DNA from 2 places in the Mycolicibacterium boenickei genome. Region 1 is predicted to be linked to the other one. Evidence: riboswitches for the same ligand, from Rfam matches in the RefSeq annotation. Region 1 holds a riboswitch; the other holds the start of a gene.
The links. Region 1 has a riboswitch for cobalamin ahead of G6N57_RS02545 (ABC transporter substrate-binding protein). Riboswitches for the same ligand answer to the same signal wherever they lie in the genome.
Positions count from the first base shown of each region.

Region 1 (7,154 bases):
GCCCTCCCGACAGCCTGCCGTAGCCGGTCCCGCTCAGCTCGGCGATGTCCAGCGCCGTCAACGCCGCGTCGATGATCTCCCGGTCTTCGACGTTGTCGGCCTCGAAGGACCGCTTGTAGGGGGTGCGCCCCATCGCCACCATGTCGAACACGGTGAGCTCGAAATCACCGGTGGCTTCCTGTAATACCGCCGCGACCCGGCGTGCGGCCCGCTTACCCGGCAGCTTCCACACGTCGATGCCGTCGACCAGGACCTGCCCGGTACTCGGCCGCTGCGCCCGGTACAACGTGCGCAGCAGCGTGGTCTTGCCCGCGCCGTTGGGACCCACGACGGCCAGCATCTCACCCGGGACGACCGACAACGACACGTCGGCGATCAACGGTCTGCCGCGCAGCGACACCGAGACCGCATCGAATTCCACGGCCGCCGTCACGTCACGGCCTTTCGCCGCATCAACCACAGGAAGAACGGCCCGCCGGCGAGCGCGGTCAGGATCCCCACCGGCAGCTCCTCCGGCGCGGCCACGGTCCGGGCCACGATGTCGCACACCACCAGGAACGCCGCGCCCAGCAAGGCCGCGGCGGGCAGCGCCCGGCGATGATCGGCACCGACCAGCAGGCGCACCACGTGCGGCATGATCAGTCCGACGAACCCGATGGTGCCGCTGACCGCGACCATGGCCCCGACCATCAGCGCCACGACGACGAACATCCCGGCCCGGAACCGGTGCACATCCAGCCCGAGTGAAGCGGCAGCCTCCTCCCCGGTGTAGAGCAGGTTCAGCGACCGGGTGAAAGCCAGCAGCACCACCACACCGACGAGGACCGCCACCGCGGGCACCCAGACCATGCGCCAGGTGGCACCGCCCAGGCCGCCGAGCATCCACCGCACGGCGGCCTGCGTCTTGTGCGGATCGTCGGAGGTGACGATGAGCAGACTGGCCACCGCGGACAGCACTTCGGCCACCGCGACGCCGGCCAGGATCAACCGCGCCGTCGTCATCCGCCCACCCGAGCGGGCCAGGAAGTACACCGCGACGAGGGCGAGGAAGGCTCCGAGGAAGGCCGCCAGCGGCACGGTGACCACCTGAAGCGCACCGGCGCCGAACACCAGGATCACCACGGCCCCGACCGATGCCCCGGAGGAGACACCCAGCAGCATCGGATCGGCGAGCGGGTTGCGCACCACTGCCTGCAGCGCCATCCCGCATGCCGCCAGGCCGGCGCCCACCACGGCGCCCAGCACGACGCGGGGCAGCCGGGCGTCGAGCACGATGGATTCCCTTACCGCAGGCCAACTCTGCTCGACCAGGCCCGGGTGGACAGCGTGTATCACGATGGCCCACACCTGGCCCGGCGGGATCGACACCGAACCGATTGCCACCCCGGCGGTCATCGCCGCGAGCAACAGCCCGGCCAGCGCGGCGAGGGTGAACCGGTAGGGCATCACACGAACCGGTCCGGGTGCAGCTGCCGGGCCAGCGCGTCCACCGCCCGGCCCACCCGCACGCCGACCACCACCGAGGACAACGGGAGCACCGCGAACCGCTGCTGAGCGACTGCCGGAACATGCTGCAGCAGAGGATGTTCGGTCAGGAACCGCTTTTTCTCGGCGACCGGCTGGTCTCCGTAGTCATAGATCACGATGACCTCGGGCTCCCGCTCGGCGAACTGCTCGAAGGACACGTCGCCCCACACCTTGGGGACATCGGCGAACACGTTGACCCCGCCGGCGGCCTCGATCATCAGGTTGCCTATGCCCTTGCCGCCCGAAGTGAACACGGTCGCCTCGCCGCTGTCGTAGACCGCGACCCGTAACGGCTGGACCCCGCGCAGCCTGTCCGCCGAATCCGCGAGTTCACGGTGCAGCTTCTCGATCTGCTGTCCGGCCCGGTCCGCGACCCCGAATATCGTTCCGATGTTGCGGATTTCGTCATCCACGGTGGACATCGTGACCGGCTCGGGCCGGCAATCCTCGATGTTGAGGTAGGTGTGCACTCCGGCATCGGCCAGGCGTTGCCTGCTGCGGCCCTCTTTCTCGTCGAACGCGCTGTCCCAGCCGCCGTACACGAAATCAGGTTCGACGGCCAGTAACGATTCGTAGGACGGGTATTCCTTGGCCAGCACGGGAACGGCGTCGTAGGCGGCCCGGTACTCGGGCAGGATCTGGTCGTCGAGGTAGGACGTGCCGACCATGGATCTTTCGAGTCCCAGCGCCAGCAGCGTCTCGATCGCGTGCTGGTTGAGTGCGACCGCGCGGGCGGGCGGGCGGTCATAGGTGCTGCTGACGCCGCAATTGTCCACGGTGACCGGGAATCCCGGTGGAGCGTCGCCCTCGGTCTCGGGCGTCGCGGTCGAGGCGCACCCCGAGACCAGTAGCGCCGACGCGAGTCCGGCGATCAGCCAACGAGCAGCCATGGGCGTACCCATCCTCTCCGGGGAGATCCGCCCCAGTACGTGCGAGGTGGCGACTGCGGTGCGTATCTGGCTCTCGACTCCTCAGCGGAGGCTGATCGGTCGATCACAGTGGCGGGACCGCGCCGGATTCACACCGGCTTCCACGATCCGCAGTCGCCCTATCGCCTCGAATGGTAGGTCAAGCGGGGCCGACCACCGGCAGCAGCGCCATCTCCCTGGCGTTCTTGATCGCCGTGGCGACCTGCCGCTGCTGCTGAGGAGTGAGCCCGGTGATACGCCGGGACCGGATCTTGCCCCGCTCACTGATGAAGGTGCGCAGCAGGTGGACCTCCTTGTAGTCGACCTGCGTCACCCCGAGGGCGGTCAACTGATTACGCCTCGGCTTCTTGAGGTCGGTGACCGGTGGGCGCTTCTTGGTGTTCTTCCGGGAATTCGCCGCCATCACCAACTCGACTTCCGCACACCCGGCAGCTCACCGCGGTGCGCCATCTCGCGCACCCGCACCCGCGACAGCCCGAACTTGCGCAGGTGCCCGCGCGGGCGGCCGTCGACCGAGTCTCGGTTGCGCAGCCGCACCGGACTCGAATCACGCGGCAGCCGTTGCAGTGCCGAGACCGCCGCGGCGCGCTGCTCCCGCGTGCTGGCCGGATTGCGGATTGCCTCCTTGAGTTCGGCCCGTCGTTCGGCGTAGCGCTCGACGAGTTTGCGGCGCTGCTCGTTCTTGACGATCTTGGATCGCTTGGCCATCAGCGCTCCTCGCGGAAGTCGACGTGGCGGCGGACGATCGGGTCGTACTTGCGCAGCACGATCCGGTCCGGGTCGTTGCGGCGGTTCTTGCGGGTGACGTAGGTGTACCCCGTCCCCGCGGTCGATCGCAGTTTCACGATCGGCCGGATATCAGTGCTGGCCATCAGATCTTCTCCCCTGCGCTACGCAGCCGCGCCACCACGGCCTCGATGCCGTCGCGGTCGATCACCTTGATTCCCTTGGCGCTGACCCGAAGCCGGATCCGGCGTCCCTCTCCGGGCAGGTAGTAGGTCTTCGTCTGGATGTTGGGGTTCCAACGGCGGCGACTGCGCTTGTGCGAGTGCGACACCGTGTTGCCGAACCCGGGCGAGCGCCCGGTGACTTGGCAGTGGGCAGACATGGGTCTCCTTCGGATGGGGTAGCCTCACGATAATGATAATCGTTTTCAACAACAACCCGATCGGGAGGTGCGGTGCGAACCCCTGTGGTGCTGATCGCCGGTCAAGGTGACAGCGACGGTGTAGCGGAAGAACTGGGCCGCAGGCCGGGAACGGTGCTGGTGCGCCACACCTTCGACGGTCAGGTGGTGCTGCGGACCGTGGCCGACGGCGGCGGGACATCCGACCTCGCCCTGGAGCTGGCCCACGGATGCGTGTCCTGCACGGTCCGCGACGACCTGCTGATCCTGTTGCGGCGCCTGCACCGGCGCAGCGACGTGGAGCGCATCGTCGTGCAGTTGATGCCCTGGCTGGAGGCCGAGCCCGTGTGCTGGGCGATCAACACCATCCGGGTCCACGTCGGCCCGGGTTATCTCGACGGGCCTGCAGCCCGCGACGTCGAGATCGAGGCGGTGATCGCAAGCCTGGACGCGAGCGTCTGGCTGCAACAGTCCGTCGGCGACGAGGAACTGCCCGACGGACGCACCGTCGCCCAGGTGGTCGTCGGGCAGGCCGAGTTCGCCGACATGCTGGTGCTCAACGAGCCCGACGCCACCACACTCGCCGTGCTGCGCCGGCTCGCTCCCCGCGCCCGCATCACCGTCGGCCCCGACCGGGTCGAACTGGGCCTGGCACATCTGGAAGCGAACAGCCGACGGGGACGCACCGCGACACCGCACGATCCGCTCCTGGCCGGCGAACCACCGCTGGAACCCGACGATGAGGTCATCATCGTCGAGTTCGCCGCTCGCCGGCCGTTTCACCCGATGCGCCTGCACGACGCCGTCGACCACCTGCTGGACGGCGTGGTGCGCACCCGCGGGCGGGCCTGGCTGGCCAACCGCCCCGCCGATGTCATGTGGATCGAATCCGCGGGCGGCGGAATGCATTTCAGCAATGCCGGCAAATGGCTGGCGGCGATGGACGCCACCGAACGCGCCTACACCGACCCGGAACGGCTGGCGATCGCCGCGATCGACTGGCACCACGAGTTCGGCGATCGTCACATCTCGCTGACCGTGCTGGTCTGCGGCGCCCGGCCCGGCGAGGTCATCGAGGCACTGCGCGGCGCGCTGCTCACCGACGACGAACTGGCGCGACCCGACGAATGGGCCCACTATCCGGACCCGTTCGGGGATTGGCACGAAGAACCGTGTCTGCCCGGCATCGAAGAGCCCGCGACATCCGCCTACACAGAAGGGGAATCCCAATGAAGCCCGACATCCACCCCGACTATCACCCCGTGGTGTTCCAGGACGCCGCGACCGGCACCCAGTTCCTCACCCGGTCGACGGCCACCAGCGAGCGCACCATCGACTGGCCCACCGCCCAGGGAATTCAGACCTATCCGTTGATCGTCGTCGACGTCACCAGCGACTCACACCCGTTCTGGACCGGGTCGGCCAGGCACATCGACTCGGCCGGACAGGTGGAGAAGTTCCGGCGGCGTTACGGCCGCCGCTAGCCATAGGGTGGGGCCATGCGGCTCAAGCCCGGCAGACCCGACCTGGCCCCCTATGCGCGGTACTTCGACGCGCCGCCGGCTTCCGCGCAATCCCCGGTCACCGTCAGCTGGGCCGGGGTCAGCACGCTGCTGGTCGACGACGGCACGTCGGCGGTTCTCACCGACGGATTCTTCTCGCGGCCTGCGTTGCCGACCGTCGTCCTGGGCAAGCTTTCGCCGTCACTGCCCCGCATCGACGGCAGCCTGGCCCGCCTCGGCATCGACCGGCTCGAAGCGGTGCTGCCGGTGCACACCCACTTCGACCACGCCATGGACTCGGCGGTGGTGGCCAGGCGCACCGGCGCGCGACTGGTCGGCGGCACCTCGACGGCCCAGGTCGGCGTCGGCGGCAGGCTTGCCCCCGAGCAGATCGTCACGGTCACCCCGGGCGAAGCCGTCACCCTCGGCGCCTTTGAGGTCACACTCTTCGAGTCCGAGCACTGCCCACCGGACCGCTTCCCCGGCGTGATCACCACGCCCGTCGTTCCGCCGGTGAAGACCTCGGCGTACAAGTGCGGCGAGGCCTGGTCGACCCTGGTGCACCATCGGCCCAGCGACCACCGCGTGCTGATCGTCGGCAGCGCCGGCGCGGTGCCGGGCGCGCTGGCCGGGCAGCACGCCGAGGTGGTGTACCTGGGGATCGGCCAACTCGGGCTGCAGTCCGAGCGGTACTTCGAGAGCTACTGGGCCGAGACCGTGCGCACGGTCGGCGCGCGCCGCGTCGTGCTGATCCACTGGGACGACTTCTTCCGCCCGCTGCACAAACCGTTGCGCGCACTGCCGTACGCCGGTGACGACCTCGACGTCTCGATGCGGATCCTGACCCGGCTGGCCGAACGTGACAATGTCAGCCTGCACCTGCCGACCCTGTGGGAACGCGCCGACCCGTGGCTCAGCTGAGCCGCTGAAACGCCGGCGGCAACGGCAGGCCCAGATCTGCCAGCACACCGCGCAGCCGCGTCGGGTAATCGGTGATGAGGCCGTCGACGCCGTCCGCGATCAGCGCCCGCATGGCCGCCGGATCGTTGACGGTCCACGGAGTCACCTTCAGACCCAACGCATGTGCCCGCTCCACGAACCCCCGGTCCACCAGCTGATACTGAGGCGACAGCACGGTGGCGCCCACCGACCTGGCGCCGGCGATCGGATCGGCTTCCGTGGCCGGATCGACCCCACCCAGCCACGGAGAACCGGGCACCCACGTCGTGTCATCCCACAGCGCCACCCGTGGCATCGACGGCTCGGCCCGCTGCACCAACGGCAGGGTGCGCCAGTCGAAACTCTGGATGTCGACCTTGTCGACCTTGCCCGCAGCGCGCACGGCGCCCAGGATCACGCCGACGAATTCCTCTGGTGCGGCCGATGTTTCGGGCTTGTCCGCCTCGATCTTCGTCTCGATGTTGAACCGCACGTCGGCGTGGTAGGCGTCGGTCAGCTCGAACACCTCGGGCAAGGTGGCGATCTTGTTGCCGCGCACCACTTCGGCGTCGGGAAACCCGCTGAGCAGCTTGCCGCAGTCCAGGGTGCGGATCTGCTCGAGGGTGAGATCGTGCACCAGCTGCCCGACGTACGGGTACATCGGGTCGCCCGGGAACGCCGGGCCGGTGTCGGTGCATTTGGTCTCGTCGATCCGGGGGTCGTGCCACACCAGGGGTTGCTTGTCCCTCGTCAGCACGATGTCGAGCTCAAGCGTGCTGACCCCGAGCTCCAACGACTTCGCGAAGGCCCGCAGCGACTCCTCGGTCGTCTCGCCGCGCCCGCCACGGTGCGACTGCAGGTCGAATCCGGCGGGCGCCGCGACGGCAGGCGGGACAGACTGGAACGCGGCAGCCAGAGCGAACAACAGGACCATGGAAACGGCAGGACGCATGGTCAGCAACGCTATCGAGCAAGCCCGGTACGGTCAGGTCCGCGCGGCCCGGCCGCGCGAATCGTCATCGGATGTTCGACTGGCCGAAAGGATCCACGCCGTTGATTCTGGCCCTGGTGCTGCTGGCCGTCGTGTTGGTGTTCGCGCTGGCGCGACCCGAGGGCTGGCCCGAGGCCGTC
Region 1 covers NZ_AP022579.1:577,978-585,131, forward strand. The annotation lists gene G6N57_RS02535 (ABC transporter ATP-binding protein) at 1-433, opposite strand, end outside; gene G6N57_RS02540 (FecCD family ABC transporter permease) at 430-1,446, opposite strand; gene G6N57_RS02545 (ABC transporter substrate-binding protein) at 1,446-2,417, opposite strand; cobalamin riboswitch at 2,458-2,584, opposite strand; gene rpsR (30S ribosomal protein S18) at 2,596-2,859, opposite strand; gene rpsN (30S ribosomal protein S14) at 2,859-3,164, opposite strand; gene rpmG (50S ribosomal protein L33) at 3,164-3,328, opposite strand; gene rpmB (50S ribosomal protein L28) at 3,328-3,564, opposite strand; gene mrf (ribosome hibernation factor-recruiting GTPase MRF) at 3,637-4,815, shown strand; gene G6N57_RS02575 (type B 50S ribosomal protein L31) at 4,812-5,066, shown strand; gene G6N57_RS02580 (MBL fold metallo-hydrolase) at 5,082-6,005, shown strand; gene G6N57_RS02585 (glycerophosphodiester phosphodiesterase) at 5,998-6,975, opposite strand; gene G6N57_RS02590 (SLC13 family permease) at 7,047-7,154, shown strand, end outside.

Region 2 (7,154 bases), 2.8 Mb from region 1:
TACGACGCGTAGTAGGGATACCAGAGCATGTCGTAGAGGACGAGAGCGATGACCGCGAGCACCGCGGCCTCCACGGGGTTGAATCCCAGTTGCCCGAAGAACTGCTGAAACGTCTCGAGGAGTTGCTGGGGATTGCCCGCACCCGAGATGAGCTCGGAGATCAGCCGCCAGATGTCACCGGGCGGCTGGGTGTCCGACGCTGAGCCCGACGTGTTCTGCTGACCGCTTCGCGCCTCACCTCCTGGCGCAAGGATCGGCGGGGCAGGCTGGGGCGACGGCACTGCTGCCGTTGCGCTCTCCGCAACCCCCTGGTACGTCGTCATCACCTCGGCTGCCTGCAGCCACATCCGCACGTAATCGGCCTCGTTGACGGCAATCGGGATGGTGTTGACGCCGAAGAAGTTGGTGGCCAGCAGCATGCCGTGAGTGACGTGGTTGGCGGCGAGCTCGGCCAGACTGGGCATGGCCGCCAGGGCGCCGGCGTAGGCGGCTGCGACCGTCTCGTGCTGCACCGCGGTGACGGCGCTGTCGGCCGAGGCCTGCTCCAGCCATGCCAGGTAGGGGCCATGAGCAGCCACATACTGTGCGGCGCTGGGGCCTTCCCAGCTGCCGGCCTGCACCTCGGCCAGCAGTTGTGTGAGTTCGACTGCTACCGCGCTGTATTGAGTGCTCAGCGCATGCCACTGCCCGGCTGCGGCCACCAGGGACCCGGGACCGGGACCCGTACTCAACGCGGCAGAATGCACCTCTGGGGGCACCGCCAGCCACATCGGGGCAGTCACGCATCACCTCCTCGCACGGACGTCGACCGGTCCTGTCTTTCAGCTAGTCGCTCACCGTCACCAGAAAGTTCCCGCAATGTGGGGATTGATGTGCCCACCGGGGCAACGACTCTCGCGAGTGACCCGCCCGGGTACGGTCGAGCCATGCCAGTGATCGACGCACGTCATCTGACCGCGGTATCGGAAACCGCGCTCCTGACTCTGCACCAGAGGGCGACCGAGGCGGCCAGGCCTGACGGCATCATCGTGGACCCGCTGGCGATCACCCTGCGCGACGGTCTGGGGTACGACTATCACCATTTCGGCCGGACCCACCAGGCGACCGCGCTTCGGGCCCTGGCGTTCGACGATGCCTCTCGCCGGTACCTCAAGACGCACCCCCGCGCCAGCGTGGTCGCCCTGGCCGAGGGGCTCCAGACCAGCTTCTGGCGCCTCGACAATGGTGGAATGAACTGGCTTTCAGTGGATCTGGAGCCCATCGTGCGGCTGCGCGAGCAGTTGCTCCCGGCTTCGGACCGGCTGCGCTACCTGGCCCAGTCGGCACTGGACCACTCGTGGATGGATCACGTCGACTCCACCAACGGTGTGCTCATCACGGCCGAGGGATTGTTCCAGTACCTGGAGCACGACGCGGTGTTCGATCTCATCGCCGCCTGCGCCGCCAGATTCCCCGGCGGGCAGCTGATCTTCGACAGCGTCCCGCGATTTCTCAGCTGGTACTCCCGGCGACGCGGCATCAAGCTCAGCAAGCAGTACACCGCACCACCGATGCCGTTCTGGTTCACCGCGGACCGGTACCACGAGTTACGTTCCATACCAGGAGTTCTCGCAGTGCGTGAGCTTGAGATGCCGGCCGGTCGCGGCAAGGTCGTGTCGCGGGCCGCGGCGCTCGTCTACCGGTCCCGGTCACTCGAGCGCTTCCGGGCACCGACGAACATCATCGAGTTCGGATGATGCTCGGGAGAGTCGAAGCCGCACGAGCGTAGGCCTTGTGCACCAGGATCGGCCCGGTCGCGTGCACAAGACCCACACTCGGCAGGCCGGGTTATCCGGCGCGAACTTCGACGGCGGCCCTGACCAGATGCTTGAGCGACTCGGTCACCTCATCCGTGGTACGAGTTTTCAGACCACAGTCTGGATTTACCCACAGTCGTTCGGCGGGGATCGCTTTGAGCGCCTCGCGCAGAGACGTGACGATCTCGTCCACCCCGGGCACCCGCGGCGAGTGGATGTCGTACACACCCGGACCGACACTGTTGGAGAAGCCGACGGCGTTGAGATCGCCGAGCACCTCCATGTGTGATCGAGCCGCCTCGATGGACGTCACGTCGGCATCCAGGTCGGCGATCGCCCCGATCACCTCACCGAACTCCGAGTAGCACAGGTGAGTGTGGATCTGCGTTTCATCGGCGACGCCGGAGGTGGACAGCCGGAACGCATCGACCGCCCACCGCAGGTAGGCCTCCTTGTCCCCGGCACGCAACGGCAGCAGCTCACGCAAGGCCGGCTCGTCGACCTGGATGATGGCGATCCCGGCCGACTGCAGGTCCACCGTCTCGTCACGGATGGCGAGGGCGACCTGAAAAGCCGTGTCCGCCAGCGGCTGATCGTCACGGACGAACGACCAGGCCAGGATCGTGACCGGACCGGTGAGCATGCCCTTGACCGGCTTGTCGGTGAGCGACTGAGCGTAGGTGATCCACTCGACGGTCATGGACTCCGGCCGGGCCACGTCCCCGTAGAGGATCGGCGGGCGCACGCACCGGCTCCCGTAGGACTGCACCCAGCCGTTCTGGGTCGCGAAGAATCCATCGAGCTGCTCGGCAAAGTACTGCACCATGTCGTTGCGCTCGGGCTCACCGTGCACCAGCACGTCGAGTCCCAGGTCCTCCTGCAGCTTGATGACATCAGCGATCTCGGACTTCATCCGACGCTGATACTCGGCGGCATCGATCTTGCCGGAGCGCAGATCTGCACGAGCAACCCGAATCGCCGAGGTCTGCGGGTAGGACCCGATCGTGGTGGTGGGCAACGCCGGAAGGTTGAGCCGGTCCTGCTGAGCGATGCGGCGCTGATCGGCCGGTCCACGCGTTGCGCCGGAGGCTACGAGCGTCGATATCCGTGCCCGGACCGCGCCGTTGTTGAGCCGCGGATCGGACCTGCGCGTTGACAGGGCGGCGTCGGATGCCGCGATCTCATCCGCGATCGCGTCCCGTCCCTGCCCGAGACCTCGCGCCAGGGCTACCACCTCGTCGACCTTCTCGGCCCCGAAGGCCAGCCAGCTACGCAGCGCCGCATCGATATTCGGTTCGGCCTCCAGTGAGTACGGCACATGCAGCGTCGAGCACGACGTAGAAACCGCGATCGCGGCCGCCGATTCCCGCAACATCGCCAACGTGCCAAGCGCCTGTTCCAGGTCGGTGCGCCAGATATTGCGGCCGTCCACCACCCCGGCCACCAGAAGCTTGTCGTTGAGCCCGGGCAGCGCCGCCAGGGCAGCGGCAGAACCGGACACCAGGTCGACACCGATCGCCTCGACCGGCGTTCGGGCCAGGGCCGGCAGCGCGTCGGTGAGTTCACCGAAGTACGTCGCCAGGAAGATCGCGGGCCGGTTGTTCACGCCACCGAGCCGGGCATAGACCCGCTCCGCGAGTTCGGCCGCATTGTCGACGATATCGGTGACCAGCACCGGTTCATCGATCTGGACCCATCCGACTCCCTGATCCGCCAGAGCCCCCAGCAGTTCGGCGTACACATCGACGAGTTCGTCCAGCCGAGAGAGCGGCTGGACCGCACCGTCTACAGCCTTTGACAGTGCCAGGAAGGTAATGGGTCCGATGATCACCGGACGCGCTGGAATTCCCTGTGCACGTGCTTCTTTCAGTTCGCGCCGCACCTTGGTGGGGTCGAGGGCAAAGGCGGTGTCCCGTCCGAGCTCCGGCACGAGGTAGTGGTAGTTGGTGTCGAACCACTTCGTCATCTCGAGCGGCGCGACTTCGTCGTTCCCGCGGGCGGCAGCGAAATACCGGTCGAGATCATCGGCGATCCCACGGACCCGGGCCGGCATGGCTCCGACCAGAACTGCGGTGTCGAGTATCTGGTCGTAGTAGGAGAACGTGTTGACCGGTACCGAGTCCACGCCGGCCGCGACGAGCGACTCCCAGGTGTCGCGGCGCAATGTCGCGGCGAGAGACTCCAGTTCGTCGCGATCGATGCGGCCGGCCCAGTACTTCTCGACGGCGCGTTTGAGTTCGCGGTTGGGTCCGATTCGGGGCAACCCGAGGACGGTGGCGGTGAATGGTGCTGCTGCGGTTGTGCTCATGACGACGTCCTTCAACGTGCGACGGGGATGGCCACCGCCAGGAGACATCGAACCGAACACAGCCACCCGCCACGAGCGAACCGTCTTCGGCCACTGCCCATTCCGCGAGGCGATGAACCACCGGGCGCGGCGCGCCCGGTACGGCTGGCAGGTCTTCGGACTCACAGGCACGCACGGAAACCGTGCTCCTACTGACCGTCGCTTCCCAGCCGCAGATCCCTGCGTGCCAGTGCTGATGACGGTGGTCGTTCCTGCATACCGCTGCGGGACAGTCCCGGATTCTCACCGGGTTCCCTCTCACGTCGCATCGAAATCAGCATGCGGCGTTCGATGTCGGCACCGCAAACACCCCGGTGCCGGCAAACCAGCTGCGTGCCCCAGACTACCCGCTGCCCGATGGCGGACACCGTCAGCGAGGCATCGCCGCCTTGATCTGGTCCACCACGTCGGCGGCCTGGGTCACCGATGAACCGGCCGGCTTACACGCCTGGATGTCCATGACGAGATTGGCGGCCACGGCCAGCGCGCGCTGACAGGCGCGGGTCTGATCCCCGTTCACACGGGTGAAGGGCAAGGTGAGCTCTGAGTCCGTCGTGGTCAGATCGCCGCTCCTCCACCTGGGCAGCGGTTCCCCGTTCAGGGTGATGTTCACGTTGTGGTTGGTGCACTTGGCCCAGCGTTCGGCCGATTGGTTCAGGAAGTCGGTGGCCTCCTGCGACGACGGGAAGATCACCACCGACTGCACCAACAGGTTGTCCCAGTTGTCGTTGTCCGGAGCGCGCAGCAGCACCTGACGCATGGCGGTCCAGCGATCCCCGTAGATCGCGGACTCGTTCACCTGCCAGGCGCCGAGGCAGTTGAGATTGGGCAACAGGTTGCGATGATCGTTCATCTCGGTGACCGGCTTGTGCGCCACCATTCCTGCGGCCCCCATCACGGTGTCGACCTGGTCGGTGGTGAGCAGCAATCCCTCGAGGGCCGACTTGGGCACCTCCTTCGGTGGGCCCTGGGCCTTGTCGCCGTTGCCGGCACAACCGGTTGCCAACAGGGCGAGCATGAGCAACGAAATCGCAAGCCGGATCACGGCATTCCTTTACAGACGGCACGGCTCACCGCGCACATGGTGGTTGAGCTCGCCGTCAGGCGTGGGTCCCCGCAGCGGCACAGGCCATCTGAGCATTGGTCGCATCGTTGTTGAGCTGGGTAGCCGTGTCGTTGAGAGACTGACCACCGGTCCGCAAGCCCATCTTCAGGAGCAGCTTGGTGGCTCCGAACGACCAAGAGCGCATCGGGTTGGCGATATCGGGCGAGAGTCCGGGGGTACCGGCCGCGCTCATCGCCGACGCGGCGGCTTCCCGCAGCGCCGTGCGGCCGCTGGTGTTCGTCGTGCTGATCGTCGGATCGCCGTAATCGGGCCGCTCCACCCCTTCGATGGAATCCGCGAAGTCGCCGTAGAACGTCGACGCAGAGTCGAGCGCGTTGGCGAACGTCGAGCAGGCCGTAACCGCAGGCACGCCAGGGTCATCCGTGCTGGCAACCGGAACCGGTGCCGGCCCCACAGCGGGGGCTCCGGCCGTCACCGGCGGCAACTCGGGCACCGCGGGCGCCACCGGACCCGGGGCACCGGCCTCATCGCCCGGTTCGGCGATGGCGGTGGGCATGGCAGCGAAACCGATGCCGAAGGCAATGAGTAGCGACACGAACCCTCGCTCGTATACCTGAGTCGACTTCAACGATTCCTCCGTCAGTCGGTAGCAGTTAGGCGCCAGGCGCCACGTTCGACGGCCGCGCCTGCTCGACGCATCCGCCTTACCCCCCGGATCACCACACGGTCGAGGGTTCACATGTCCAAAAGGTGAACAACCGACCAACCCGTTCCCTCCACGCGTCGTCCATTGCGTGCCGGGTGTCGCTCCCGATACCTCATATATGTATTGCGCTGCGGCGCATGCCGTTTCCCAGCGACCTCACAGGTTCGGGGATGCCAGCTGGACGGGAAGGTGGCGGCAACTGTTGGGTCGTTGTTCACCGAATCGAAACGCAACCGGTTAATGATTCGTCGCGACAGATTCCTTGGACCCGTTGGGTTCTGACGACCACGGCGCGTCGCGGAACGACAGGGCCCGAACCACGAGAGGCGCTAGTTCACGCATGTTGAGTCGTTTTGCCCCGCTGGCTGCAGTCTGCATGTTGGCCCCTGTAGCGATTGCGCCCCTTGCCCTCGCGGATCCCCCGCCGCCGCCGGACCCCGCCGCCCCCGCAGCGGCCGCCGCGCCGGCTCCGCCCCCACCGGACACCGGCGCGGTGCCGTCCTCACCCCCGGGAGTGCTGGACACCCCCGACGGCTGGCACGTGACGGTGGCCGGCTCCAACGAGACCCTGCTGCCGGTGGCCCCGCTGACCACCGCCATCTCGTCGCGCGAATACCTTGTCGGCGGCACGTTCACCGGAAAGGTCTCCGGCGGCGGCAAGACCAAGCTCACCGGCGGCACGCTGGAGGCCGGCGCCCAGATCGGCTGCGGCATCATCAGCGACGAGACGGAGATCAACCCGGGTGCCAGCTTCACCCCGGGTATCAAGATTCCGTTCACCGGTTCCGCGGGCGACGCCAGCCTCGGTACCGGAATCAGCTTGCAGGGCAAGGTGTACCTGAAGCCGGGCACGGTCACCATCGTCCCGATCGACAAGAAGTCGTTCAAGGGCACCGGTACCCGCGTGACCATCACGGGCGTCCGTATCAAGTTCGATCAGTGCGCCGGTCAGTCGTTCATCCGCACCTACGCGACCCTGACCAGCTCCACCGACAACACCGATGACGTCATCACCTACCTCGGCGTCACCAAGGCCGTCTGACCCGGCCCGGATACGACACATGACTCGCCCAGATCCCTCGGATTCGAACCCCACGAGAGGCACAAGTTCCCGCATGTTGAATCGATTCGCCACCCTGGCTGCCGTCTGCCTGCTGGCCCCGGTTGCGTTGGCGCCCCTCGCGTCGGCCGACCCCCCGCCGCCACCGCCCGGAGACCCGGCCGTGGATGCCGGCCCGC
Region 2 covers NZ_AP022579.1:3,401,284-3,408,437, reverse strand. The annotation lists gene G6N57_RS16255 (PPE family protein) at 1-764, opposite strand, end outside; gene G6N57_RS16250 (class I SAM-dependent methyltransferase) at 927-1,736, shown strand; gene metE (5-methyltetrahydropteroyltriglutamate--homocysteine S-methyltransferase) at 1,828-4,104, opposite strand; cobalamin riboswitch at 4,234-4,436, opposite strand; gene G6N57_RS16240 (sensor domain-containing protein) at 4,514-5,188, opposite strand; gene G6N57_RS16235 (Rv2240c family protein) at 5,244-5,765, opposite strand; gene G6N57_RS16230 (MspA family porin) at 6,256-6,957, shown strand; gene G6N57_RS16225 (MspA family porin) at 7,031-7,154, shown strand, end outside.
Region 2: another riboswitch for cobalamin. It lies ahead of metE (5-methyltetrahydropteroyltriglutamate--homocysteine S-methyltransferase); the one in region 1 lies ahead of G6N57_RS02545 (ABC transporter substrate-binding protein).